Regions from separate parts of the Ornithinimicrobium cryptoxanthini genome, predicted to be linked through region 3. Evidence: predicted binding sites of a transcription regulator. Region 3 holds the regulator's gene; each other region holds the start of a gene.
What was found. Region 3 encodes HrcA, which represses chaperone genes, less so after heat shock. Its sites were predicted from a motif close to TTNGCACTCGNNNNNNNCGAGTGCNAA; they were not measured.
Positions count from the first base shown of each region.

Region 1: the regulator HrcA is predicted to act here: its motif matches at 4,208-4,234, upstream of groL (chaperonin GroEL).
Region 2: the regulator HrcA is predicted to act here: its motif matches at 3,544-3,570, upstream of groES (co-chaperone GroES).

Region 1 is NZ_CP099490.1:632,997-640,747, forward strand. Features, by position in the region: gene NF557_RS02960 (uracil-DNA glycosylase) at 1-245, shown strand, start outside; gene NF557_RS02965 (SGNH/GDSL hydrolase family protein) at 293-1,111, shown strand; gene NF557_RS02970 (MBL fold metallo-hydrolase) at 1,299-2,162, shown strand; gene NF557_RS02975 (propionyl-CoA synthetase) at 2,167-4,119, shown strand; gene groL (chaperonin GroEL) at 4,393-6,024, shown strand; gene NF557_RS02985 (ArsR/SmtB family transcription factor) at 6,143-6,775, shown strand; gene NF557_RS02990 (MFS transporter) at 6,772-7,751, shown strand, end outside.
Region 2 is NZ_CP099490.1:926,419-934,169, forward strand. Features, by position in the region: gene NF557_RS04405 (glycoside hydrolase family 3 protein) at 1-883, shown strand, start outside; gene NF557_RS04410 (class I SAM-dependent methyltransferase) at 856-2,100, opposite strand; gene NF557_RS04415 (phospholipase D-like domain-containing protein) at 2,231-3,490, shown strand; gene groES (co-chaperone GroES) at 3,703-3,999, shown strand; gene groL (chaperonin GroEL) at 4,182-5,786, shown strand; gene NF557_RS04430 (WhiB family transcriptional regulator) at 5,868-6,203, opposite strand; gene guaB (IMP dehydrogenase) at 6,455-7,751, shown strand, end outside.
Region 3 is NZ_CP099490.1:2,312,911-2,320,661, reverse strand. Features, by position in the region: gene NF557_RS10695 (DUF3097 domain-containing protein) at 1-219, opposite strand, end outside; gene NF557_RS17850 (IS30 family transposase) at 781-2,328, shown strand; gene NF557_RS10685 (ABC transporter permease) at 2,395-3,495, opposite strand; gene NF557_RS10680 (ABC transporter ATP-binding protein) at 3,535-4,191, opposite strand; gene NF557_RS10675 (peptidoglycan-binding domain-containing protein) at 4,193-5,344, opposite strand; gene hrcA (heat-inducible transcriptional repressor HrcA) at 5,554-6,582, shown strand; gene dnaJ (molecular chaperone DnaJ) at 6,596-7,717, shown strand; gene NF557_RS10660 (16S rRNA (uracil(1498)-N(3))-methyltransferase) at 7,714-7,751, shown strand, end outside.

The DNA of each region.
Region 1 (7,751 bases), 1.7 Mb from region 3:
GGGAGCAGGTGACGGACCTGGCGATCTCCGCGCTCGTCGGACGCGGCGGGCCGCTCGTCGCGATCCTGTGGGGTCGCGACGCACGCTCCCTGGCGGGGGACCTGGGCGATGTCCCCACGATCCAGAGCGCCCACCCCTCACCGCTGTCGGCGCGGGGCGGGTTCTTTGGGTCCCGGCCGTTCAGTCGGGCCAACGACCTGCTCACCGCACAGGGCGGAGAACCAGTGGACTGGTCCCTGCCCTGACACTCCCTGCTGGGCTGTCGTGACGGGCGATCCGGCACCATAGGAGCATGGCAGGCAGTGCAGACACCGGCAGCATCCGGCCGCGACCTCATGAGTGGAACCGCTATGTCGCGCTCGGCGACTCGATGACCGAGGGGCTGGGTGACCCCGGCCCGGACGGCGGGCTGATCGGCTGGGCGGACCGGCTGGCCGCGCTGCTGTCGGCCCACTCGCCGGACTTCACCTATGCCAACCTGGCGGTGCGGGGCCGGAAGCTGGCGGACATCGCCGGTCCGCAGATCGAGGCCGGGCTCGAGCTGCAGCCGGACCTGGTCAGCATCATCGGCGGCGGCAACGACATCCTCCGGCCCGGCGCTGATCCGGACGCGCTGGCTGCTGAGCTCGAGGAGGCGATCGCCACGATCCGGGCCTCCGGCGCCGACGTGCTGATGGCCACCCCCGCGGACCCGGCCGGTGCCCCCATCGTGGAGCGCACGCGCGGTCGCGCCGCGATCTATCTCGGGCACCTGTGGTCGATCGCCGAGCGGCAGGGCGCCTACCTGATGAACCAGTGGTCCTTCAGCTTCCTGCGCGACTGGCGGATGTGGGAGCCGGACCGGATCCACATGAGTGCCGAGGGGCACCGGCGGGTCGCCCTGGCGGCCTACGAGACCCTCGGTCACACCGCGGAGGAGGCAGACTGGCGGGTGCCCCTGCCACCTCAGCCCGCGCCGGGTCGGCTGGAGGCGCTGCGCGAGAACGCCGTGTGGGCCAAGGAGTATGCCGCCCCCTGGGTGAGCAGGCGCCTGCAGGGGAAGTCCTCGGGCGACACCATCGTGCCGAAGCGTCCGGAGCTCGGACCGCCGAGCACCCCCGACCGCCTCTGACGTCGTTCGCCTTCGTGTCGCGGCCCGCTCGGGTTCCTGGGCACCGTTGCGCGGCGTGCGGGAGTGAAATTTCACTATCGCAGCGTCATCAACCGTGCCCAGGTGAGACGGGGCGGATGCGCCCGACGTATGTGCCATGTCACACAACCACTTGGGACAGGTGCCCGCCCTCGCCTACGGTGAGCCCATGTCTGTGGCGACGATGCACGAGCTCGCGCCCGGGATCTTTGTGCGTCGGCACTCCGAGCTGGACCTCAACTGTGGTCTGGTGATCGGCTCCAAGCGGGTCCTGGTCATCGACACCCGCAGCACGGCAGACCGGGGGACCCAGCTGGCGGCGGCGGTGCGCGAGCTCACTCCGCTCGAGCAGGTGGTCGTCAACACGCACGCCCACTACGACCACTGTTTCGGCAACGTCGCCTTCCGTGACTCGCAGATCTATGGGCACGTCCTGGCGGCTGAGAGCCTGCAGCGGACGGCCGAGCACCAGCGCAGCCAGGTCGTCGAGCACCTGACCCGCACCGACCGCCCCGAGCTGGCGCAGACCTACCTGGACACCGAGGTGGTGCTGCCCTTCTATCTCGTCGAGGAGGACACCCCGATCGACCTCGGTGACCGCACGGCATACCTGCTGTTCGGAGGCAGGGCACACACCGACCACGACCTGGTCGTCGCGGTCCCGGATGCCGGTGTCGTCTTCTGGGGTGACCTGATCGAGCAGGGGGCGGACCCGGCGATGGAGGACTCCTTCCCGTTCGAGTGGGGTTCGACGGTTGCAACCCTGAGCGAGCACCCGCTGGTCAGGGACGCCTCGGTGCACGTGCCGGGCCACGGCGAGGCGGTCGACGCCGCCTTCGTGCAGCAGCAGCAGCAGGCCCTCTCAGCCCTCGCGACCGAGCTCGAGGCGGCTCTGGCCACCGGGGTGCAGGGCGTGGACGGCCTCATCGGCAAGACCCGCGGGCTCGGGTTCCAGGACGAGACGCTGCGAGAGGCTGCCGTGCGTGCGCTAGAAACCCGCCCTGGCGCGACCGGGAGCCAGCCAGCAATATAGGGCCATGAGCCAGGACGCCGGGACCGACAGCGGGAGTGACGACACGACCGGGGCCGCGGGTGACTACCGGGCGCTGGTCCGCAGCAGCCTCGATGATCCGGAGGGGTTCTGGGGCGCTGCAGCGCAGGAGCTGACCTGGATCCACCCGCCGAAGACGGTGCTCAAGGACCGAGCGCCGTTCTACGACTGGTTCCCGGACGGCGTGCTCAACGTCTGTTACAACGCGCTTGACCGTCATGTCATCGACGGCCGCGCCGACCAGCTGGCGCTGATCTATGACAGCCCGGTCACCGGCACGCAGCGCAGCTACACCTATGCCGAGCTGCTCGACGAGGTCGCCAGGTTCGCCGGCGTGCTGCGCGACCTCGGGGTCAGCAAGGGCGACCGCGTTGTGGTCTATCTGCCGATGATCCCCGAGGCCGTCATCACCATGCTCGCGTGTGCGCGCATCGGTGCGGTCCACTCGGTCGTCTTCGGTGGTTTCGCGCCGGCCGAGCTGGCCGCCCGCATCGAGGACGCCGAGCCCGTGGTCGTCGTCTCGGCCTCCTGCGGTGTCGAACCGACCCGGGTGGTGGAGTACAAGCCGATGCTCGACGAGGCGCTGCGCCGCTCGAGCCACCAGCCACAGCACTGCGTCATCGTCCAGCGCGAGCAGGCGCTGGCCGAGCTGGGGGAGACGGACCTGGAGTGGAGCCAGCTCATGCGCCCCGGCGCCATCGCGCCGGCCGAGTGCGTCAAAATCCTCGCGACCGACCCGCTCTATGTCCTCTACACCTCCGGCACGACCGGCAAGCCCAAGGGGATCGTGCGGGACAGTGGCGGTTATGCCGTGGCCCTGCGCTGGTCGATGAGCAACCTGTATGACGTGCAGCCGGGGGAGACCTGGTTCTGCGGCTCCGACGTCGGCTGGGTGGTGGGCCACTCCTACATCGTCTATGCCCCGCTGCTCACCGGCGCGACCACGATCCTCTATGAGGGCAAGCCGGTGGGGACGCCGGATGCGGGTGCCTACTGGCGGCTGATCCAGGACTACGGCGCCGTCGCCGCGTTCACCGCCCCGACCGCGATCCGCGCGATCAAGAAGGTCGACCCGGACGCGGCGCTGCTGGCCGGCTATGACACCTCCTCACTGCGGACCCTCTTCCTGGCCGGGGAGCGCCTGGACCCGGACACCTGGGAGTGGGCCACGCAGGCGCTGGGTGTCCCGGTGGTCGACAACTGGTGGCAGACCGAGACCGGCTGGCCGATCACGATCAACCCGGTCGGCATCACCCTGCTGCCGATCAAGCCTGGGTCGTCCGGGCCGGCGACCGTCGGCTACGACGTGCAGGTGCTCGATCCGTCGGGTCAGCCGACGGAGCCGGGGGTCGAGGGCGCGATCTGCATCCGGCAGCCGCTGCCACCGGGGACGCTGCCGACGCTGTGGCGCGACGACGAGCGCTATGTCAGCTCCTACCTGTCCGCCTTCCCGGGTTACTACCTCACCGGGGACGGGGGGTATGTCGATGAGGACGGCTATGTCTTCGTCATGGGGCGCACCGACGACGTGCTCAACGTCGCCGGGCACCGGTTGTCGACCGGTTCGCTGGAGGAGGCCCTGGCCGGGCACCCGTCGGTGGCCGAGTGCGCGGTGATCGGCATCCGGGACGCGCTCAAGGGCCAGGTGCCGCGGGCCCTGGTCGTGCTCAAAGCCGGGATCCAGCTCGACGAGGCCGGGACCGCCGCGCTGCAGGCCGAGCTGGTGGACCGGGTCCGCGCCGAGGTCGGCGCCGTGGCGGCGCTGCGCCAGGTCGACGTCGTCGACGGGCTGCCCAAGACCCGCTCCGGCAAGATCCTGCGCAAGACGATGCGCCAGATCGCCGACGGCGACGAGGCGGTCGTGCCGTCCACGATCGAGGACGTCTCGGTCCTGGACGGCCTGCGCGGGGTGCTGTCAGGCCCCGATCGCTCGAGCTGACCACGCTGAACCCTCGCTGCAGGGACGGTCCGGGAGGCTCGCGTGACGGCATACGGCTGGCTGTTTCGTGCGTGGAACACCCCTGGCATTTGCACTCGGACCCCCCGAGTGCTAATCATGGACTTAGCACTCTGACCATGAGAGTGACAGAAATGACCGACTGAGTGAGGGTCGGCCAAGCCGGTGCGACGTGAGCCTGGTGCGGCTGGTCCGTCCGTCGCGGGCACGAGGTCGGTCGCCAACCCCGTTCAGCGTGTGGGAGGAACCACCCGAATGGCCAAGACCATTGCTTTTGACGAGGAGGCCCGTCGCGGGCTCGAAAAGGGCATGAACACCCTTGCCGACGCCGTGAAGGTCACCCTGGGCCCCAAGGGACGCAACGTCGTCCTGGAGAAGAAGTGGGGCGCGCCCACCATCACCAACGATGGTGTGAGCATCGCCAAGGAGATTGAGCTCGAGGACCCCTACGAGAAGATCGGCGCCGAGCTGGTCAAGGAGGTCGCCAAGAAGACCGACGACGTCGCCGGTGACGGCACGACGACGGCGACCGTCCTGGCTCAGGCCATGGTCCGTGAGGGCCTGCGCAACGTCGCGGCCGGCGCGAACCCGATGGCCCTCAAGCGCGGCATCGAGAAGGCCGTCGACGCCGTCTCGACCGAGCTGCTCTCGATGGCCAAGGATGTCGAGACCAAGGAGCAGATCGCGCAGTCCGCGTCCATCTCCGCGGCCGACGACGAGATCGGCAACATGATTGCCGAGGCCATGGACAAGGTCGGCAACGAGGGCGTCATCACCGTCGAGGAGTCCAACACCTTCGGCCTGGAGCTCGAGCTCACCGAGGGCATGCGCTTCGACAAGGGCTACATCAGCCCCTACTTCGTCACCGACACCGAGCGCATGGAGACGGTCCTGGAGGACCCCTACATCCTCGTGCTCAACTCCAAGATCAGCGCGATCAAGGACATGCTGCCCGTCCTGGAGAAGGTCATGCAGTCCGGCAAGCCGCTGGCGATCATCGCCGAGGACGTCGAGGGCGAGGCCCTGGCGACCCTGGTGGTCAACAAGATCCGTGGCAACTTCAAGTCCGTGGCCGTCAAGGCTCCGGGCTTCGGTGACCGCCGCAAGGCCATGCTGGCTGACATCGCCATCCTCACCGGTGGCCAGGTCATCTCCGAGGAGGTCGGCCTGAAGCTGGAGACGGCCGAGCTCGACCTGCTGGGCCACGCCCGCAAGGTCGTCGTCTCCAAGGACGAGACCACGATCGTCGAGGGTGCCGGCGACGCCGACGCCATCGCCGGTCGGGTCAAGCAGATCCGTGCCGAGATCGAGAACTCGGACAGCGACTACGACCGCGAGAAGCTGCAGGAGCGCCTGGCCAAGCTGGCCGGCGGTGTTGCGGTGATCAAGGCCGGCGCTGCCACCGAGGTCGAGCTCAAGGAGCGCAAGCACCGCATCGAGGACGCCGTCCGCAACGCGAAGGCTGCCGTCGAGGAGGGCATCGTCGCCGGCGGTGGCGTGGCGCTCATCCAGGCCGCGACCGCCTTCGACAACCTCTCCCTGGAGGGCGACGAGGCCACTGGCGCCAACATCGTCCGGGTCGCCATCGAGGCCCCGCTCAAGCAGATCGCCATCAACGGCGGTCTTGAGGGTGGCGTCGTGGCGGAGAAGGTGCGCAACCTGCCCGCGGGTCACGGCCTCAACGCCGCGACCGGGGAGTATGGCGACATGCTGGGCTTCGGTGTCGCCGACCCGGTGAAGGTGACCCGTTCTGCCCTGCAGAACGCCGCCTCCATCGCAGCCCTGTTCCTGACCACCGAGGTCGTCATCGCGGACAAGCCGGAGCCGGCCGCCGCGATGCCCGCCGGTGACGGTGGCATGGGCGACATGGGCGGCATGGGTTTCTGACCCACGCCGACTGAAGTTCCCGCGTTCCTCGCGGTCAACCAGCAACGGGGCGGTCTCCTCACGGAGGCCGCCCCGTTGTTTTGTTGACAAACGGACGGGATTCACCGACCATACTGTGATGACCGACGATACGACACTTCCCGACCGGGACGCCTCGGATGGACCGGAGCCGGGTGCGGCGGTCCCGGACTACGAGCTGCTCGATGCCCTGACGCTGGAGGACCCGGCGCAGTACCGCGCGCTGTTCGAGGAGACTCGCCAGGCGATCGTCGCCCTGCTGCGCGAGCGGGCCGCGACCATCTCGGAGCTGGCCGCCGTCCTCGACAAGCCCAAGGGAACGCTCGGTCACCACATGCAGGTGCTCGCCGACGCGGGCCTGGTGCACGTGGTCCGCACCAAGAAGGTGCGCGCGTTGGAGGCGAAGTACTGGGGCCGGACCGCGCGGATCTTCTTCTATGAGCACCTGGACACCGGACATGGGCAGCGGGTGCTGGCACGGGCTGCCGCTGAGGTGGGCCAGGCCGAGGCGGAGGCCGAAGCAGCGGGCCTGGACGTGGCCAGGGTGCTGGACGTGAACCGACGTGATGTCCGGATCCGGGCCGAGCGGACCCGTGAGTTCCGGCACCGATTGGGAGAGCTGCTGACCGACTTTGCCGACGAGCCCCGCTCCGGGGATCAGACCTATGCCCTCGTCTATGGGATCTTCCCGAGCGCGACGCCGTCGTTGCCCACCGCTGAGGACGAGGCGTGAGCACCCGCGTCGCCTCGCGACCCGGCCTGGGCCGCAACTACTGGAAGCTGTTCAGCGCCTCGGTGATGACCAACCTGGGGGACGGTCTGATGTCCGTCGCGCTGGTGTGGCTGGCCTCGGCGATCACCCGCGACGCGCTGCTGATCGCGCTGGTCGGCCTCGCCTCGAGGCTGCCGTGGCTGATCTTCTCGCTGCCGGCCGGAGTGATCACCGACCGCTTCGACCGACGACACCTGGTCGCCTGGATGGACGTCGCCCGGGTGGCCGTGATCGCCGGCTTCGCGGTGGTGGTCCTGCTCCACCAAGACGGGCTGCCGACTCCTGAGCAGCTGGCCTCCGGGGAGGTGCCGGCCTCGGACAGCTCAGGTCTCCTGCTGGCCATCCTCTGCCTGGTCTCGCTGCTCCTCGGCTGCGCCGAGGTGGTGCGCGACAACGCGGCCCAGACCCTGATGGCCTCGGTCGTCGACAAGTCTCAGCTGGAGCGGGCCAACGGTCGGTTGTGGGGCGCCGAGACGGCGATGAACAACTTCGTCGGGCCACCGCTGGGTGGGCTGATCGTCGCCGTGGCCCTCGCCCTGCCGTTCTTCTTCAACGCCGGGCTGCTGGCGGTCGGGGCCGCCCTCATCTTTGCCCTCAGCGGCTCCTTCATGCCCAAGGGACAGACCACCACGGGCAAGATCCAGTGGCGCGCCGAGATGGGCGAGGGGTTTCGGTGGCTGTGGAACAACAAGGTGCTGCGCACGCTGGCGATCCTGCTCGGCGGGATGAACATGCTCTCGGCTCTGTCCTTCGTGATCCTGGTGCTCTTTGTCCAGGAGGTCCTGGGCCTGTTTGAGGGGTGGCAGTTCGGGGTCGTGATCACCGGCATGGCGGTCGGGGCGGTGCTCGGATCGCTGGTCGCTGAGCGGATCAGTGCGCGGCTGACCCAGGGCACCAGCCTGTTCCTGGCGATCATCGGGTCTGGGCTGTCCTTTAT
Region 2 (7,751 bases), 1.4 Mb from region 3:
GCAGACTGCTGACCTGGCCACGCTGGAAGGGCGCGACCTGGTGCCGTTCCGGTCCGCGATCGATGCGGGTGTGCCCGCGATCATGCCGGGCCACATCGTGGTCGAGGCGATCGACCCGGACCGTCCCGCCACGCTCTCGCACCCGGTGCTCAGCGGGTTGCTGCGCGAGGAGCTCGGCTTCACCGGGCTGGTGGTCACCGATGCACTCAACATGGGGGCCATCACCGAGGCCTCCGGCGTGCAGCACCCGGCGGTCGCGGCCCTGCTCGCCGGGGTGGACGTCCTGCTCATGCCGCCCGACCCGGTGGGCAGCGTCGACGCCATCGTGTTCGCTCTGGAGGGCGGCACCCTCGAGCGGGCCGACCTGGAGGAATCGGCAGCCCGGGCGGTCGCCATGCTGCGCCACAACCAGACGGTGCCGACACCGGATGACTCGGTGATCGGCTCGGCCCACGACCTGTCGGTGCGGGCGGCTGCGGCTGGCATCACCCAGCTGTCCGGGCCCTGCGGCCAGCCCCTGGTGGGCGACTCGATCCAGATCAGCGGCGGCACGGAGGGCGACCGGGCCAACCTTGCGTCAGCCGCCCGGGCCGCAGGTCTGGGCACCGGGTCCGGTGACTCGGTCGTGCTCGTCGGCGGGTCGACCTATCAGGCCGGCGGCGGGCCCGGTGGACCCGGCACCGGGTCCGGCGATGTCGTCGTGACGACCGACCGCCCCTATCCGCTGGCCGACAGCAGCGCCGACACCGCGCTCATCGCGGCCTATGGGCGCGATCCGGCCACGATGGAGGCGCTGGTGCAGGTGCTGCTCGGTGAGGTGACCGCACCCGGGAGCCTGTCGACACCGGTGGGGGACTATCCGATCGGGGCCGGCTGCGGCTGAGGCTCCACCTCGAGCAGCATCGGGCGACCGCCCAGCTGGGTGAGCACCACGACGGCCTCCCGCGCCCCACCGAGCCGCAGGTCGCGGCGCAGCCGGTCGGCGTCGACCGGCACCCCGCGCTTCTTGATGGTCAGCCTGCCCAGGTCGCGCTCGCGCGCCCAGCGACGCAACGGCTTGGTCGCGAGCTGATGGACCGTGACCAGCCGGAACCGGCGGGCCCACGGGAGGTCGGCCTCCTGCTGCGTCGTGACATAGCCGGCGCCGCGTGCCGTCTCCATCCCGCCCACGGCGCGGGCGAGCACCCCGGTCAGGCCGGCCTGGAGCACCGCCCGGTCGGGCTCATAGAGCCACTCGCCCAGGTCGTCCGGGCCGGCGGCGCTGTCTGCGGGCCCGCCGCCGTCGTCGTGGACCTCCAGCCAGCGACCGTCCCCGGCGGCCCCGAGGTGCACCTGTGCGGTGCGCCCCTCGTGGTGCACGAGGTCGCCCCACCACAGGGCGCACTCCAGGGCCTCCCCGCCGAACGAGGCCCACTGTGCCTCTGCACCGACGGGCACGGCATCGTGGGGGAAGGACGGTGCCAGCTTGGCGCCGACGTGCCCGAGCCGTGCCGCGACCTGCTGGACCTGCTCCCAGCTGGGGGAGAGCTGGTCGAGCGAGAATGTCCGCGTGGTGCGGCCGCGGGCGTCGGTGCGGCCGGGCAGACGGCGCGCGGGGTCGAGCCAGGCGCCGGTCCCGGGCCGCGGGGTGATGTCGAGGTCCTCGACCGCGGCGGTCCGCACCCGTGCGGTGGCGGAGTCGCGCACGTTTACGGCGGCGATCGCCGCCGTGCCCGGGTCGGCGTCGACCAGCTCGACCCGCAGCCCCGCCTCAGACAGGGCGAGGGCGTCTCCGCCGAGTCCGCACCCCAGGTCCCAGACCGTGTCCAGGCCGGCGGCGGCGAAGCGGTCGGCGTGCCGTGCCGCCAGCTGCCACCGGCTGGCCTGCTCGACGCCGTCGCGGGTGAGCAGCATCTGGTCGACCCGGTCGCCGAACTTGACCCGCCCCCGCAGCCGGAGCCGGGACTGCGTGAGCAGCGCCGCCACGAGCTCCGGGTCGTGACCCTCGTCGCGCAGTCGGGTGCTGAGCGAGAGTGCCGAGCCCTCGGCATACTCCGGCAGTGCCTGCAACACGGCCCACGCCGCGGGCGCCCTGAGCGCGGCGACGGTCTGCGGGTCCACCGGGCCATCCTCCCAGAGGAGGAGACAGCAGAGTGACGCGACGACAGACGCACGGGAGCGCAACGGACAGGCGGCAACAGGGACGGATACCCGAGTGACGGAACCAGGGTGACGGGATAGGTTCTGGTCCATGAGCCGACGCCGCAGCGCGATCCGCCGGCGGGCCCGCCGCGCCCGCCGGGTCATCATTGCGACCGGTGTCGCGAGCGTGGCCACGCCCATCAGCCTGGCGATAGCCCTCACCGGCGTCGATGCGCTGCGCAAGCGACGCACGCCCGACGAGCACTCGGTGCCGCCTGACGAGCCCCTGGGTGCCGACGTCGACGGCAACGACCTGACGACCTACACCTACGGCGAGCACCTCTTCGAGGACATGCTGGCCGCCATCGACGCCGCCACCGACTTCGTCTATCTGGTGACCTACATCTGGAAGGGCGATCAGATCGGGCAGCGGTTCAAGGACGCCGTCATCCGCGCGGCCGAGCGGGGCGTCACCGTCTGCGTCGTCTTCGACGGTTTCGCCAACCTGGTCGTCCCGCGCGAGTTCAAGACCTTCCCGGAGTCGGTGCACCTGCTGAAGTTCCCGACGATCCGCTCCGGGCTGGTCATCAACGTGCGGCGCACCGGCCGGGACCACCGCAAGGTGCTCGTGGTGGACGGCAAGGTCGGCTTCGTCGGCGGCTACAACATCGGCGACATGTATGCCCGCACCTGGCGCGACACCCACATCCGGGTGCGCGGCGTGGCGGTGTGGGAGCTGCAGAACACCTTCGTCGACTTCTGGAACAGGCACGGCAAGCGCCACCACCCCACGCTCGAGGACAGCGGCTCGCCGGTCTGGAACTCCCGGATCCTGGCGGCCCGCAACGAGCCGAGCCGGCTGGTCTTCCCGGTCCGCGGGATCTATCTCGAGGCGATCGACCGGGCGACCCAGCGGATCTGGATCACCCAGGGCTACTTCATCCCCGACCGCGAGATCATGGGCGGACTGCTGGCGGCCGCCCGGCGTGGGGTGGACATCCGGGTGCTGATGCCCGAGGCGTCCAACCACGTCGTCGCAGACTGGGTGGCCCGCTCGCAATACACCAAGCTGCTTGAGGGTGGCGTGCGGATCTTCCTCTATCAGGACGTCATGGTCCACGCCAAGACCGCCACCGTCGACGGCACCTGGACCACCGTGGGGACGGCCAACATCGACCGGCTCTCACTCATCGGCAACTACGAGGTCAACCTCGAGATCCATGACGTCGGGCAGGCCGACCAGATGGAACGGATCTTCCGGCGCGACCTGGAGAACGCCCGGGAGCTCACCCTGCGGGAGTGGGAGTCCCGGGGCAGGGCGTCCAAGCTGGCCGAGTGGATCCTGGAGCCGCTGCACCCGCTGCTGTGAGCCCTGGCCGGCGCCCCTGGCGACCCCCGTGGTGCGGCTGCGAGCGACGTTTTCTAGCACTCGGCTTGACCGAGTGCTAATCGGTGCATAGATTCAGAGTTAGCACTCTGCACCTGCAAGTGCCAACGCCCGGCACGAGCCGACCCCCGCGACGGCGGCCCGCTCCGGACACTGACCTAGACAGTTCAGACTCGTGAAGGGAAGGTCCCAACGTGTCGGTTTCCATCAAGCCGCTCGAAGACCGGATCGTTATCAAGGCCGTCGAGGCCGAGCAGACCACCGCCTCCGGCCTGGTCATCCCGGACACCGCCAAGGAGAAGCCCCAGGAGGGCGAGGTCCTGGCCGTGGGCCCGGGCCGTTTCAACGACAACGGCGGCGAGCGCATCCCGCTCGACATCGCTGTCGGTGACCGCGTGATCTACAGCAAGTACGGCGGCACCGAGATCAAGCACGGCGGCGAGGAGCTCCTCATCCTGTCGGCGCGTGACGTGCTGGCAGTCGTCGGCTGACAGCCTCGCGAGGACACGAGCTTTGCGAGTCCCGGAACGGGGCGCGGAAGCCGAGTGTGTCCTTGCGGGCCGACAGCCTCGTCGGCAACTGACCTGCGCCGACGCCCCGGGACTCCTGCAGCACGCAGGCGTCGCCGGGGTGTCGTGCGCTGACCCACCGCTATGGAAGGACCGTCTCACTGATGGCCAAGCAGCTGGAATTCAACGACAGCGCCCGCAAGGCGCTGGAGCGGGGCGTCGACGCCCTCGCCAACGCAGTCAAGGTGACCCTGGGCCCCAAGGGTCGCAATGTCGTGCTCGACAAGAAGTGGGGCGCACCGACCATCACCAACGACGGTGTCACCATCGCCCGTGAGGTCGAGCTGGAGGACCCCTACGAGAACCTGGGTGCTCAGCTGGCCAAGGAGGTCGCCACCAAGACCAACGACGTCGCCGGTGACGGCACCACCACGGCCACCGTGCTCGCCCAGGCGATGGTCCACCAGGGCCTGCGCAACGTCGCAGCCGGCGCCGGTCCGGCCGGCCTCAAGCGCGGCATCGACCAGGCCGTCACGGCCATCTCGGACCGTCTCCTGGAGAACGCCCGTGAGCTCGAGGGTCGCGACGAGATCGCCCAGGTGGCGAGCCTGTCCGCCCAGGACGAGACGATCGGTGAGCTGATCGCCGAGGCGTTCGACAAGGTCGGCAAGGACGGCGTCATCACCGTGGAGGAGTCCTCCACCACCGCGATGGAGCTGGACTTCACCGAGGGCATGCAGTTCGACAAGGGCTACCTCTCGCCCTACTTCGTCTCTGACGCAGAGCGCATGGAAGCCGTCCTCGAGGACGCCTACATCCTCTTCCACCAGGGCAAGATCTCGGCCGTGGCCGACCTGCTGCCGCTGCTGGAGAAGGTCGTCGGCGAGAGCAAGCCGCTGCTGATCATCGCCGAGGACATCGAGGGCGAGGCCCTGTCCACCCTGGTGGTCAACAAGATCCGCGGCACGTTCAACGCGGTGGCCGTCAAGGCGCCCGGCTTCGGTGACCGCCGCAAGGCGATGATGCAGGACATGGCCGTGCTCACCGGTGGCCAGGTCGTCGCCGAGGAGGTCGGGCTCAAGCTCGACCAGGTCGGCCTCGAGGTCCTGGGCAAGGCCCGTCGCGTCGTCTCCACCAAGGACACCACGGTCATCGTCGACGGTGAGGGTGCCTCGGACGAGGTGGCGGCCCGCGTGGACCAGATCACCGCCGAGATCGCCAACACCGACTCCGACTGGGACCGCGAGAAGCTGCAGGAGCGGCTGGCCAAGCTCTCGGGCGGCGTCTGCGTGATCAAGGTGGGTGCACACACCGAGGTCGAGCTCAAGGAGAAGAAGCACCGCATCGAGGACGCCGTGTCCGCGACGCGTGCGGCGATCGAGGAGGGCATCGTCGCCGGTGGCGGCTCGGCGCTCATCCACGCGTCGACCGTCCTGGACGGGCTCAACCTCGAGGGCGACGAGGCGACCGGTGTCAACATCGTGCGCCTCGCGGTGCAGGAGCCACTGCGCTGGATCGCTGAGAACGCTGGCCTGCAGGGCTACGTCGCGACCACCCGCGTGGCCGAGATGGAGCCGGGTCAGGGCCTCAACGCCGCCACGGGTGAGTATGGCGACCTGCTGGCTGCCGGGGTCATCGACCCGGTCAAGGTGACCCGTTCGGCGCTGCGCAACGCGGCGTCCATCGCCTCGATGGTGCTGACGACCGACACGCTGGTCGTCGAGAAGCCCGAGGGCGACGACGCGGACGGTCACGGCCACAGCCACTGACCTGACGTCGTAGGCGACGGAACCCGGTCCTCCACACGTGGGGGACCGGGTTCTGTCGTGTCACCGGGAGTGGCGGGACCCTCAGGCCGTGTTGCGGCCCGGCTCGCTGGTGTCTGCGACCCGGGTCGCGGGGGGCTTGATGTCAGCATCGGCGAGGATCGCCGCGCGCTCCTCCTCGGTCATGGCGCCCCAGACGCCGTAGGGTTCGCGGGCGCTGAGGGCGTGCGAACGGCACTGCTGCAGCACGGGGCACTCCAGGCACAACCGCTTGGCGCGCTCGTCACGCCGCCGTCGTGCCGAGCCCCGCTCGCCCTCTGGATGGAAGAACAGCTCTGGACTGACTGTGCGGCACAGCCCCTCGAACTGCCATTCCCATTGCTCGGCAACCGGACTAGGTCCGGTAGTCGTGTCAGCCACCAGCGCCACCTCACATCTGGATCAGAGTCGCCGCCCGTTGTGTGCCCGGTCGGAGTGGTTCGTTCGGTCACACGCACTGTAACCCTGATCACCCCCACTCCGGCCAAATATTGGGAGAAGATTTACTCTCCGCACCCGCAGTGCTGCAAGGGAATCCGAGACGCGAGTCTCGGCATACGACCAACCATGCCGTTCCTGGCCGCTCCTGGTGGTGGCGCGGAGACCGGACTGACGGTGCCTAGACTGGAGGAATGACCCAGGCCGACTCACGCTCTGCCGTGCCCGACCCCTTCCAGACTCTCGGACTGACCTACGACGACGTCCTGCTGCTGCCGGGCGAGACCGACCTGGTCCCCGAGCAGATCGACACCACCAGTCGCCTGACGCGGGAGATCAGCCTGCGGCTCCCGCTCGTGTCGGCGGCGATGGACACGGTCACCGAGGGCCGGATGGCGATCGCCATGGCCCGGCACGGCGGCATCGGCATCCTGCACCGCAACCTGTCGATCGAGGACCAGGCCTATCAGGTGGATCTGGTCAAGCGGACCCAGACGGGGCGGATCACCAACCCGGTCACCATCGGCCCGGACGCCACCCTGGAGGACCTGGACCGGGTCTGTGGCGAGTACCGCGTCTCCGGTCTCCCTGTCGTCGACCCGGAGGGACACCTCCTGGGGATCTGCACCAACCGTGACCTCAGGTTCACCCCGGTGGCGGAGTGGGAGCAGACCCTGGTCCGCGACGTGATGACCCCGCCCCCGCTGGTCACCGCCTCTCCCGACGTCACGCGCGAGGAGGCCACGGCCATCCTGCGGGCGCACAAGCGTGAGCGGCTGCCGCTGGTCGACGACGAGGGCCGGCTGGCCGGGCTGATCACCGTCAAGGACTTCGTGAAGTCGGAGCAGTTCCCGCATGCCAGCAAGGACGGCCAGGGTCGGCTCCTCGTCGGCGCCGCCATCGGCTACTTCGGTGATGCGTGGGAGCGGGCCACCACCCTGATCGACGCCGGCGTGGACGTGCTCGTCGCGGACACCGCCCACGGCCACGTGCGGATGCTGATCGAGATGGTGCAGCGCCTGAAGACGGACCCGGCCACCCGGCACGTCCAGGTGGTCGGCGGCAACGTCGCCACCAGGGCCGGCGCGCAGGCCTTCGTCGACGCCGGCGCCGACGCGGTCAAGGTCGGCGTCGGGCCCGGCGCGATCTGCACGACCCGCGTCGTGACCGGCATCGGGGCACCGCAGTTGACGGCCGTCTATGAGGCGTCGCTGGCAGCGCGCGAGGCCGGGGTGCCGGTGATCGCCGACGGCGGCATGAAGTACTCCGGCGACATCGCCAAGGCGCTCGTCGCCGGTGCCGAGTCGGTGATGATGGGCTCGATGCTGGCCGGCTGCGAGGAGTGCCCGGGCGAGCTGATCTTTGTCAACGGCAAGCAGTTCAAGTCCTATCGCGGCATGGGCTCGCTCGGGGCGATGAGCTCGCGCGGCAAGAAGTCCTACTCCAAGGACCGCTACTTCCAGGCCGAGGTCAGCAGCGACGACCAGATCG
Region 3 (7,751 bases):
GCCGGGGCCGAGCGGGAAGCCCTTGGTGCGGCCGTGGCGGTCCTCCAGGTGCAGGACCTGCATGCCGCCCGCCTTCTCGACGCGCACGACGGCGCCGACAAAACCGGTCTGGACATCCTCGACGACGAGGCCGGACTCAGCCTCGGTGGGCACGGCGCGCCCGCCGCGCGGTGCGCGCCAGTCGCCGGACAGGACATCGGTGCCATATCGATCGCTCACTCCCACAGCGTAGGCAGCGGGTCGGACACTGCTCGTATGACGCGCTGGCGACGGTGGGGATACGGCCGGAACTGCACACCCAATCGCGTTCGTGATCGCGACACGCCGAGGACACGCCGAGTTTGTGAACTTTTCCTTCCCAACCCCTTGCTTTCGTGAGGGAAGGCGACTACAACTGTCCCTACGCATCTCGGCAACGAGAAGCTGACCGCAAGACACGGTCGCGGATTCGCGATCCGGGTTCGTCCCGGTGACCACCACCTGTGCTGAGGTGGCGCGAGCCAACCGACTACTTGATTGGTCGTTCGGAGCATCACCCCGGACACACAGTGGGCCCTCGCAAACTCATACTTTGCGAGGGCCCACACCTCATCTGTGACGGCTCTGGACAAGCCGGGGTCCCTGCAGGCTCATACCAGGCAGGGCAACCACATCATTTGTAGCGGTGCGTCGCCTCTGGGACTAACCCCAGCGGCGGCGTGTCGCCAATCTCACACGCAGTCGGACGCCGACCTGGTGATCTGAAGGCTGCCGCGGCGTGCAACTGCACCCATCCTTCACGTGAGTTCCCTTGGGTTCAGGGGTCAGCGCAACACCAATCTGCCGGGAGGCATGGTGCTGCGTTCGTATGGTCTGGGTTTGGTGGCTGCTGGGATGGCTCTGGAGGAGGTGGGCAGGGTCTTGGCCCGGGACCGGTCGTCGGTGCTTCGTTGGGTGCGGGCCACGGGTGTGGCCGCCGACCAGCTCGTCTTGCGACCGGAGCTGTTGCCGGCTGGCTTCCTTGAGGGCGGTTATGTCGATGCCCGGGGCTTGCTGACCCCGGCCGGGGAGGAGTTGATCGCTCCGGTGCGGGTGGCCGGTCAGGTGGGCCAGCCGAGCAGTGCACAGCGTCGCGCCGAAGCGTTCGGAATGCTTGCCGAGGGAAAGAGCCTGACAGCGGTCGCCCGCACGCTCGGCATCAACGAGTCGACCCTGTACCGGTGGATCGTCGCGCAGGGGTGGTCCGGGCAACCCGGTGGGATCGGGGGGTTGGACGGCGCGTCGCGGGCGGCGGCTCGCGCGAGCCTGGTACCTGCTGTACCTATGGATGAGGACTACCGCGATGAGCGGGGCCGGTTGACCCAGGCCGGGCGCGGGGTGCTCCAGCACCTGGCTGGCACCACCGCGACCAACGCCCATATCGCCAGGGTGCTGGGCGTGCACCGCTCCACGATCGGTCGGGAGCTGGCCCGGTTCGCTGACCGAGCCGGCTACCGCGCTCGGGCCGCGCAGGACCTTGCCACTGCCGCGGCGGCCCGTCCGCAGGCCCGCCGGTTGTCCTGCCCGCGGTTGCGAGCCGCGGTGATCGAGCGGCTGAACAAGAGGTGGTCGCCCGAGCAGGTCGCTGCTGACCTGCGTCTCAGCTACCCGGACGAGGAAGATATGTGGGTGTCCCACGAGACGATCTACCAAGCGCTGTACGTCCAGGGCAAAGGCTCCCTGCGTCACGAGGTGAAGGTGGCCAAGGCCACCCGCACCGGCCGCACGAGCCGCAAGCCCCGCTCCAAGCTGCCGCCCAAGGCCAGCAGCCGGTCCTGGATCGATGAGGACAACCACATCAGCGCCCGACCTGCCGAGGTGGCCGACCGGGCCGTGCCCGGCCACTGGGAAGGAGACCTCGTCATCGGTGCCAAGGGCGCCACCGCGTTGATCACCCTGGCCGAGCGGGCCACCCGCAACGTGCTGATCTACCGACTCCCGGACCGCCACGACGCCCCGACCGTGACCCAGGCCCTGATCCAGATGGTCGCCGACCTCCCGGGCGACCTGCGCCGAACCATCACCTGGGACCAAGGATCTGAGCTGGCTGAGCACGCTGATTTCACACTGGCCAGTGACTGCCAGGTCTACTTCTGTGACCCGCACTCACCCTGGCAACGCGGCACCAACGAGAACACCAACGGCCTGATCCGTGACTTCTTCCCCAAAGGCACCGACTTCGCCAAGGTCACCGACGAAGAAGTCCGTGACGCCCAGGACCTCCTGAACACCCGACCCCGCAAAACACTCGGCTTCGCGACTCCCGCCGCTAGACTCGCCGAACTACTCACCGTTGCGCAGACCCCTTGAATTCGCCTCCCCATGCGGCGTGAAGGATGCATGCAGTTGCACCGGACTGGGGTCGTGTGTGCAGCGTCAGGGGGTGCGCAGGACTCGCACGGGGTCGCGGGTGGCGGCATACAAGGCAGGGAGTATGGCGCTCGCGACCGCCGCGAGCACGGCCAGGATCGCGGTGCCGGCAGTGAACTGCCACGGTGGGACGGCGGCGAGCCGTGCTGCCAGCCACAGGCCGGCGCCCACGCCGATCGCCGCTCCGAGCAGCGCAGGCAGCAGGGTGCGCCCCATCACCATCGCCACGATCGCGCCGCGGGTGGCGCCCAGGGCCCGGCGGCGGCCGAGGTCCTTGCGGCGGACCAGCACGTCGGCCAGCACCACGATCGCGACCAGGAAGGCGCCGGCGCCGAGCACGCCCAGCAGCAGGGTGCGGCCGAAGGTCCCCAGGTCAGCGGCGACCTCGGCCTGCAGCTCAGCCAGGGCCACCGGAGACTGGATCGCGATGGAGTCGAACTCCGGCGGGGCGACGAGGCCGATCACCGCCGACTGGGCCGCGGAGGCCACGGCAGAGTCGGTGACCACGACATAGAGCGAGTCCGACGGGGCGCCGGGCTGAGCCGCGATCACCAGCCCCGCGGCATACGCACCGAACGGCTCCTTGGGAGTGAAGGAACCCACGACGGAGAAGTCACCGACCTGCGTCGACGAGGCCAACTGGACTGCGCCCACCGGGTCATCCATCCCCAGGGTCTGCTGGGCCCGCTCGGCGACGAGGGCCTCGCCCGGTCCCGGCCAGCGCCCGGCGGTGAGCGTCAGCACGTCGGTGAGGTCGCCGTCGACCGTCCAGGCGGGCACGCGGGTGCCTCCTGGGCCGACCACCTTGTTGACGACATCGACCGGGATCTGCACGCCGACTGCCCGTTCGCTGACGGACAGCTCCTGTGACAGCTGGACCACGGCCGGGGTGATGAGCTCCCCGCCCCGTGTGTCGGTCACGACGAGCAGGCGGGAGCCGGCGGCGTCCAGACGGTCGGCCACCTGCTGCTCGGCGGCAGCGGTGCGCCCGACGGTGGCCAGGGTGGCTGCGCACATGATGGCGACCAGCAGGGCGACCAGTGCCGTGGGCACCTTGTTGGCCCAGGCTGTCGAGAGCGACTCCCGGACCAGGGACAGGAACCTCACGGTGCCCACCTCACGATGCCCCACCGCGCGATGCCCACTTCATAGGGCAAGCACCTCGTCGGCGTGCTCCAGCACGAACGGGTCGTGGGTGGCGATGACCACGGTCCGGCCGGAACCGTCCCCGTCCCGGCCGTGGCTCGTCGCACGCGTCAGCGCAGCGAGCACACCCTCAGCGTTGCCTCGGTCCAGGTTGCCGGTGGGCTCGTCGGCCAGGACCACGGCCGGATCGGTCACCAGGGCCCGGCACACCGCGACCCGCTGGGCCTGACCACCGGAGATCTCACCGGGCTTGTGGTCGGCGCGGGCGGCCACACCCATCTGCTCCAGCAGCTCCCGGCCACGGGCACGAGCGCGCCGAGGCGACCATCCGGCATACAGCGCCGGCTCGATCACCGAGTCCAGGACGATGCGGGAGGCATCGAGCGCGGCGTCCTGGAAGACGAACCCGATCTCGGCTGCACGCAGGCGGGAGCGCACGGTGTCGGAGGCGCGGCTGACGGGCTCCCCGGCGAGGATCACCTCGCCGCGGGAAGGGGTGAGCATCAGGCCCAGGACATAGAGCAGCGTCGACTTGCCGCGCCCCGACGGCCCGGTCACCGCGGTCACCTTGCCGGGGGTGAACTCATGGGTCAGGCCGTCAAACAGCTCCTCACCACCGCGGGTGTAGGCGAAGGACAGGTCCCGCACCGCGAGCACCTCAGCCCTCCGTCGTGGGGGCCTCGTCGCCGCCCTCGTCCGCGGGTGGCACCGTGTCCTGCGGCGCGGGCTGCGGAGCAGGTGCGGGGGCGCCAGGAGCGCCGGACAGCGCCTGGACGCGGGTGCCGACCTCGATGCCGTCCACGATCGCGACACCACCCCCGGAGCCGCGCACGGTCACCTCGGTCTCGCCGGACTCGGTGATGACGTATGCCGACCCGTCGGCCCGGGTGTGCACCGCTGCGGCGGGCACCGCGGTGCCCTCGATGCGGGGCACGATGACGATCTCGGACCGCAGGGTCACCTGGGCATCGCCGGGCAGCGTGTCGCACGCGTCGCCGCAGACGGGACCGCCATCGGGTGCGGACAGGGACAGTTCGGTGTTGCCGAAGTCGTCCTGCTCCGAGCTGGTGATGACCGCCTGCCAGGTCTGCTCCTGCCAGGTGACCTGCACCGTCGCCTCGGCGGGGATCATCCGGGCCTGGTCCTGGGTGACGACCACGACGAACTGCTGCTCGCCGGTGGGGGCCAGCACCGCCTCCTCGCCGCCGCCGAGGGTCGCACCGCGCACGATTGTCTCGCCGAGCTGGATGACGGTCGGCAGCTGGTCGACCGCCACTAGCTCACCCAGCGGGATGGTGCCTGTCTGCCGCTGACCGAGCTCCTTCTGCCACGCCTTGACCGCGCGCTCGGTGCGCCAGCCGAAGTCTCCGTCGGCCTCCCCGTCCAGGTGGCCCAGGTCGACCAGGACCTGCTGCAGCTGCGCGACGTCCTCACCCTCCGTGCCCCGGGTCAGATCGCGATAGAACGGGACCTGGCCCTCCACGACCCGCACCGGGGTGCCGGCCACGACATAGACCGTGGATCCCTGCTCCACCTCACCCGGAGCAGTGGACAGCACGACACCCGGCAGGGCGTTTGAGGCCACGGTGCGAGCTGGCTGGCGCAGCGTCGTCGACAACGGCAGTGACCGACCCACGCTCGAGGTCGTCGCCTCCGCCCACACGACATCCGGTGCCGTCGCGGCCGACTCGGGTGTCTGCGGCTCCAGGGTGGCCCTGGCCGCCCACCAGCCGACCCCGGCCGCGAGCGCCAGTGCCAACAGGCTCGCCAGGGCCACGAGCAGCCCTCGACCCCGCCTTCGTGCCGTCATGCCCACCCGCCTCACAGACTCTGAAGGACCCTTGCGCCATTGATACCGCACAGGGTCGTGGCGAACGCAGCGATCAGTCCCGTCGTGACCCGATCGTGACCTGCGGCAACTTCCGTCAGGCACCAGCACGGCAGGCACGTGTGCCCCACGGCGCTAGACTGGCACTCGGCCCATACGAGTGCCAGGGAGTGTCGGAGGAGGAGACCGGGATGAGCAGTGACGAGCGACGGCTCACAGTCCTGCGTGCCATCGTCCAGGACTATGTGCGGACCTCGGAGCCGGTGGGCTCGAAGTCACTGCTGGAGCGGCACCAGCTTGGCGTCTCCGCTGCCACGGTGCGCAACGACATGGCCCAGCTCGAGGACGAGGGTCTGATCGCCGCGCCGCACACCAGCGCCGGACGGATCCCGACCGACGCCGGCTACCGCGTCTTCGTCGACCGGCTGGCCGCCATCAAGCCGATGACCAGGGCCGAGCGCACCGCGATCCAGGAGTTCCTCGCCGGCGCCGTCGACCTCAACGACGTCGTGGACCGGTCGGTGCGGCTGCTCGCCTCGCTGACCAACCAGGTCGCCGTCATGCAATATCCCTCGCTCGCCCGCTCTTCCGTGCGCCACATCGAGCTGGTGCCCGTGGGCGGCACCCGGCTGATGGTCGTCCTGATCGTCAACACCGGCCGGGTCGAGCAGCGGGTGGTTGACGTGGGCCGTGACCTGAGCGACCTGCGGGGCGAGCAGACCGTCCGGGAGGTGCGCACCGTGCTCAACACGGTGGCCGCCGGGCGTCCCCTGCCCGACGTGCCGGCCCTGCTGGCGGCGGCCATGGACGGCATCGTGGAGGGGGACAAGGTGGTGGCGCAGGCTGTCGTCGATTCGCTCGGAGAGGCCCTGTCGGCGCAGACTGAGGAGCGCGTGGTCCTGGCTGGCACGGCCAACCTGGCCAGGGTGGTCACCGACTTCCCCCTCTCCATCGGCCCCGTTTTGGAGGCCCTGGAAGAACATGTGGTGCTTTTGAAGTTGATGTCCAACATGGCCACCCTCATTGACGAGGAGGCCGTGGCCGTCAGCATCGGTGCCGAGAACACCTATGAAGGCTTCCAGTCGACGTCGGTGGTGACGACCACCTATGGCAGCGCCGGAGGCCTGGGTGTGGTCGGGCCGACGCGGATGGACTACCCCACGACGATGGCGTCGGTGCGGGCTGTAGCGCACTACGTGTCCGAGATCCTGGACAGCTAGAGAGGTTTTTGCAGTGAACGACTACTACGCCGACCTGGGCGTGTCGCGTGACGCGGCCGCGCAGGACATCAAGCGCGCCTACCGCAAGAAGGCCCGCGAGCTGCACCCTGACGTCAACCCCGGCCCGGAGGCGGAGGTCGAGTTCAAGAAGGTGAGCCAGGCGTATGACGTGCTCTCCGACGCGACCAAGCGCGCGGCCTACGACCGTGGTCAGGACCCGTATGCCGGGGCGAGCCAGGGCTTTGGCCAGGGGTTCAGCTTCAGCGACATCATGGACGCGTTCTTCGGTGGTGCCGCAGCCGGGTCCCGCGGGCCGCGCTCACGGGTCCAGCGCGGACAGGATGCCCTGGTCCGCCTGGACATCGACCTCAAGACAGCCGTCTTTGGCGGGCAGGAGACCCTGGTCATCGACACCGCCGGTCGCTGCTCCACGTGCGAGGGTGCGGGCAGCCAGCCCGGCACCGGCACCCGCACCTGCCTGACCTGTGGCGGTCGCGGCGAGGTCCAGTCCGTGCAGCGCTCCTTCCTCGGCCAGGTGATGACCACGCGGCCGTGTCACGAGTGCCGCGGCTTCGGCGAGCTCATCGAGCAACCGTGCGTCGACTGTGCCGGGGAGGGGCGGATCCGCGCCCGTCGTGACCTGACCCTGCGCGTGCCGGCGGGCGTCGACTCCGGGACCCGCATCCAGCTCTCAGGCGAGGGCGAGGTCGGCCCCGGGGGTGGCGAGGCCGGTGACCTCTATGTCGAGATCGCCGTGCGCCCGCACGACACGTTCCGTCGGCGCGGCGACGACCTGCACTGCTCGGTCGAGGTGCCGATGACCGCCGCTGCCCTCGGGGCCACCCTGATCGTGGACACCTTCGACGGGCCGACCGAGGTGGACCTCAGGCCCGGCAGCCAGGCACAGGACACCATCACCCTGGACGACCAGGGCGTGACTCACCTGCGGGGCACGGGCCGTGGCGACCTCATCGTCCACCTCGATGTCCGGGTGCCCACCAAGCTCGATGACCGCCAGCGTGAGCTCCTGGCCCAGCTGGCCGAGGAGCGGGGCGAGTCCCAGCCCGTGGGTCGCATGGCCCCGGCCAGCTCCGGCATCTTCGGCAAGCTCAAGGAAGCCTTCTCCGCGAGGTGAGCGCCCCCCTGTTCTTCGTGGGCGCCCGGGCGCT